One region of the Actinomadura sp. NPDC048955 genome, then DNA from elsewhere that is predicted to be linked to it. Evidence: riboswitches for the same ligand, from Rfam matches in the RefSeq annotation. Region 1 holds a riboswitch; the other holds the start of a gene.

Region 1 (2,194 bases):
CAGCGCCAGCCGGTAGGCGGTGGCGCCGTCCGCGTCGACGGACACGCCGACGAGCCGCCCGGGGAGCTGGCGCTGGATGCCCTCGCCGACCGCCATGTAGCCGGCGTGCGGGCCCCCGAACCCGTAGGGGACGCCGAACCGCTGCGCGGAGCCCACCGCGATGTCGGCGCCGGACTCGCCGGGCGGGCGGAGCAGCGTCAGCGCCAGCAGGTCGGCCGCGACGACGGCCTTGGCGCCGCGCTCGTGGGCCTGCGCGATGACCGGCTCCAGGTCGCGGACGGCGCCGGACGCGCCCGGGTACTGCAGCAGCACGCCGAAGAAGTCGCCGTCCGGGAGGCCGCCGGACAGGTCGGCGATGACGACCTCGATGCCGAGCGGGATCGCGCGGGTCCGGACGACCTCGATCGTCTGCGGGAGGGCGTCGGCGTCCACGAGGAAGGTCCCGGGCTCCTTGCGCCTGGAGACGCGGTGCGCGAGTGCCATGGCCTCGGCGGCGGCGGTGCCCTCGTCCAGCATGGAGGCGTTCGCGACGGGAAGCCCGGTCAGGTCGCCCACCATCGTCTGGAAGTTCAGCAGGGCTTCGAGGCGCCCCTGGGAGATCTCCGGCTGGTAGGGGGTGTAGGCGGTGTACCAGCCCGGGTTCTCCAGCACGTTGCGCATGATCACGCCGGGCGTGGTCGTCCCGTGGTAGCCGAGCCCGATCATGGACGTCAGGACGGTGTTGCGGGACGCCAGCTCGCGGAGCCGGTCCAGCGCGGCCGTCTCGCTCAGCGCGGGCGGCAGGTCCAGCGGCCGGGACGTGCGGATCGCGGCGGGGACCGCCTTGTCGATCAGCGCTTCGGCGCCGGAGTAGCCGATGGCGGCCAGCATCCTCGCCTGGTCGTCCGGCGAGGGGCCCACATGCCGGTCGGCGAACGCCGACCGCGGATGCTGCGGCGCGGCCACGGGGGCGAAGAACTGGGCGGTCATGGAGGGCCTCCTGGCTGCTGCGGTCGCTCAGGTGCGCCGCCGGCGCTGGCCGGCGGGCCGGTCTCCCCCTCTGTCATCGGCACCTGAGAGCTTCACCCGCGCGGCGGGGTTTCCCCTTCGGTGAGCCGCCCGCCCCCCGTGGGGGGACCGGCGCCTGCTTTCCAGAGGTGCCTCGCCCGCGCGGTCCTTTTGCCTGAGAGGTTCCGGGGAGGTTGCCCCTTCGGCGCCCCACGCTGGCGGCGTGGGATCTCTCCCGCACAGGGTCGACGGCATGTCCTAGGTCGAACCCTACCCAAAGGCGCGTCCGCGACGTCGTTCCGGCCCGCCGCAAGGGGCCGCGCCGCCGGGCGCCGGGGCCGTACCGGCGAGTACCATGTGCTGACTCACCTGGGACGCGACGGTTCCGGGCCGCACGGGGGCGGGGAGATGAGGCTGCGGGATGGACGCGCGTCCCGGCGGCGGCCCCGCGACTCGACGGCGCGCCGCCGGGTCTGGGACGCTGATCACGATGGCGGATGGTCAGGGCGGCGGTACGGCGTGACACAGACCCACGACGGCGCGGTGCGCCCGGCGCAGGGCGCCGCCGCGGCCGCGCCCGTCGACGAGCCCGCCCAGCCGTACCGGATCCGTCGGCCCTCCGACGCCATCCGGTTCGCGGCGTCCGTGGTGGGGCTGGCGGCGGTGATGCTGCTGGTGTCGATCGCGCAGCAGACGACCCACGGCCTGCAGACCGACATCGCGCAGGGCACCGCGCACGCGCCGCGGCCGCTGCTGACGCTGGCGACGCTGGTGTCCAGCTTCGGGGTGCTGGCCGTCCCGATCGCGTTCGCGATCGAGCGGCTGTTCCACAAGGACGGCATGCGCGTCGCGATCGCCCTGCTGGCCGCGATGATCGCCTTCGGCGTCACGGTGGGCCTGGACGACCTGGTGGTGCGGGCCGCGCCGGGCGGCGTGCTCGACTCGCTGATCTGGGGCGGCACCGAGACCGCGCCGGTGCACACCGACATCGCCCCGGTGATCGCGTTCGTCAGCGCGGTCGGGATGGCGGGCCGCGCCCGCTGGCAGGCCGCGACCTGGACCATGATCGGGCTGGCGGCGCTGACGGGGCTGACCGCGTCCTACGCCTCCGTCGCCGCGCTGGCGGCCACCTACCTGTTGGGCCGCGCCATCGGCCACGGCACCCTCTACGCGGTCGGGACGCCGAACCCGCGCCCGTCCGGCGCGG
Region 2 (2,194 bases), on a different contig from region 1:
GTTACGGCCCGCGTTCCGGTTGAAGCGAACGCAGAAGCCGCACGCGCCGGAGACCGCTTTGATGCGCGGTGCTAACTCGTCCGCGCGTCATTGGCACGAGAACCCGTATCCACGGACAGGGCCGACCCCGCATCATGGGCGCCCCCACCCCGCCCCACGGAGGTTCTCACCTTGAAGCGCGGTCACATAGCGGCACTGGCGCTGATCCTGCCCCTGGCCCTGGCAGGCTGCGGCGGCGAAGACAACGGGAAGCCGACGAGCGCGTCCTCACCCCCCGCCCCGACCGCCGCGACCACGGCGCCGTCCACTCCGCAGCCCGGAAAGGGCACCGAGACGACGCCCCTTCCCCCGGCCCAGTCCAAGGCGGTCAAGGCCTTCAACGACTGCATGCGCAAGCAGGGCGTCCAGATGCCGACCCCCAACCCCACGAGAACCCCCGCGCCCGACGAGCTACAGAAGATCAGAACCGCCCTCCAAACCTGCGTGAAGTCCATGTCCACTCCCCCCACCCCCCAATAAGCAAAGACGCCCACCCCCAAACCGCCGAAGGCGACCCGAACCCCAACCCCCACAACGCCGAAGGCGACAGGAACCCCAGCCATCGTCCCGAGCCGAAGCGGGGAAGACCGCAACACCAACAAGGAGCGCAACAGTCGAGACGACCCGCACAAGAAAAGACCGAGACAGGCGCACCCAGCAGCACCGTCTAACGAAGCCACCTCAGCCGCCGGCTCAGCCCCGCGACAACCTCGACACTCGCGATCGCGTCCGAAGGCAGATCCGAGCGAAGCAAGGATCTGATCGCGAAGCGAGCCGCAAGGCGAGCCGGAGCGATGCAGCGATCGCACGCGTTTCCCCAGGGTCGGGGCCCCCAGGGCCCCGACCCTGGGGAAACGCAATAAACACTGCTAGCCTTCTGCGACAGCTGATGATCCCGTGCGGGAGAGTCCCTCGCAGCCGGTGGGGGACGCCGAAGGAGCAAATCCTCCCCGGAACCTCTCAGGCCCATGGACCGCACGGGCCAGGCGACCTCTGGAAAGCGGGGACTCCGGTCCCCCGCCGAAGGTGAAAGCCGGCCGCGTTGCGGCGGGTGAAGCTCTCAGGCGCCGATGACAGAGGGGGAGGCACCGATACGCCCGGTGCGCGAGTGGGACGATGGACCACGCGCGCCCGTGACGAAGGAGCCGATCCCATGTCCGCCGATCCGACCGCGAAGAAGACGCCGCTGCACGACGTCCATGAGGACCTCGGCGCGAATCTCGTCGACTTCGCGGGCTATCTGATGCCGCTGCGCTACGCGAGCGAGACCGCCGAGCACCAGGCCGTCCGCACGGGTGCGGGGCTGTTCGACCTGTCGCACATGGGGGAGATCTTCCTCTCGGGGCCGGGCGCGGGGGCCGCGCTGGACTTCGCGCTGGTCGGCAACCTGTCGCCGATGCCGGTGGGGAAGGCCCGCTACACGATGATCTGCGGGCACGACGGCGGCGTCCTGGACGACCTGATCGTCTACCGGCTCGCGGACGAGACGTGGATGGTGGTGGCGAACGCCGCGAACGCCGCCGTGGTCCGGGAGGCGCTGGTGGAGCGCGCCGCGGGGTTCGAGGCCGCGGTGGACGACCGGTCCGACTCGTACGCGCTGATCGCGCTGCAGGGGCCGCGTTCTCAGGGGATCCTCGAGGGGTTCACGGACGCGCCGCTGGGGGACCTGAAGTACTACGCGATCCTGGCGGGGCGGGTCGCGGGTGTGGACGCGCTGGTCGCGCGCACCGGGTACACGGGCGAGGACGGGTTCGAGCTGTTCGTGGACGCGTCCGACGCGGTGGGGTTGTGGCGGGCGCTCGCGGCGGTGGAGGGGGTCGTCCCGGCGGGGTTGTCGGCTCGTGACACGTTGCGCCTGGAGGCGGGGATGCCGCTGTACGGGAACGAGTTGACGGCGGAGACGACGCCGTTCGAGGCGGGCCTCGGCCGGGTCGTGAAGCTGGACAAGGCAGGCGATTTCGTGGGGAAGTCGGCTCTGGCGGCGCAGGCGCAGACCCCGCCGGGCCGTAGGCTCGTGGGACTGGTCGCGCGGGGGCGTCGCGCGCCCCGCAAGGGGTACCAGGTGGTCACGTCCGGCGGCGCGCCGTGCGGAATCGTGACGAGCGGCGCCCCGTCGCCCACACTGGGCACGCCGATCGCCATGGCGTATCTCGAC

What was found. Region 1 has a riboswitch for glycine ahead of gcvP (aminomethyl-transferring glycine dehydrogenase). Riboswitches for the same ligand answer to the same signal wherever they lie in the genome.
Region 2: it holds a riboswitch for glycine, as region 1 does, so the genes downstream of both, gcvT (glycine cleavage system aminomethyltransferase GcvT) here and gcvP (aminomethyl-transferring glycine dehydrogenase) in region 1, are expected to answer to the same signal.

The regions. Positions count from the first base shown of each region.
Region 1 is NZ_JBEZJI010000062.1:21,162-23,355, forward strand. It holds gene gcvP (aminomethyl-transferring glycine dehydrogenase) at 1-969, opposite strand, end outside; glycine riboswitch at 1,141-1,235, opposite strand; gene AB0C84_RS37575 (lysylphosphatidylglycerol synthase transmembrane domain-containing protein) at 1,507-2,194, shown strand, end outside.
Region 2 is NZ_JBEZJI010000034.1:12,714-14,907, reverse strand. It holds gene AB0C84_RS28010 (hypothetical protein) at 172-519, shown strand; glycine riboswitch at 930-1,025, shown strand; gene gcvT (glycine cleavage system aminomethyltransferase GcvT) at 1,193-2,194, shown strand, end outside.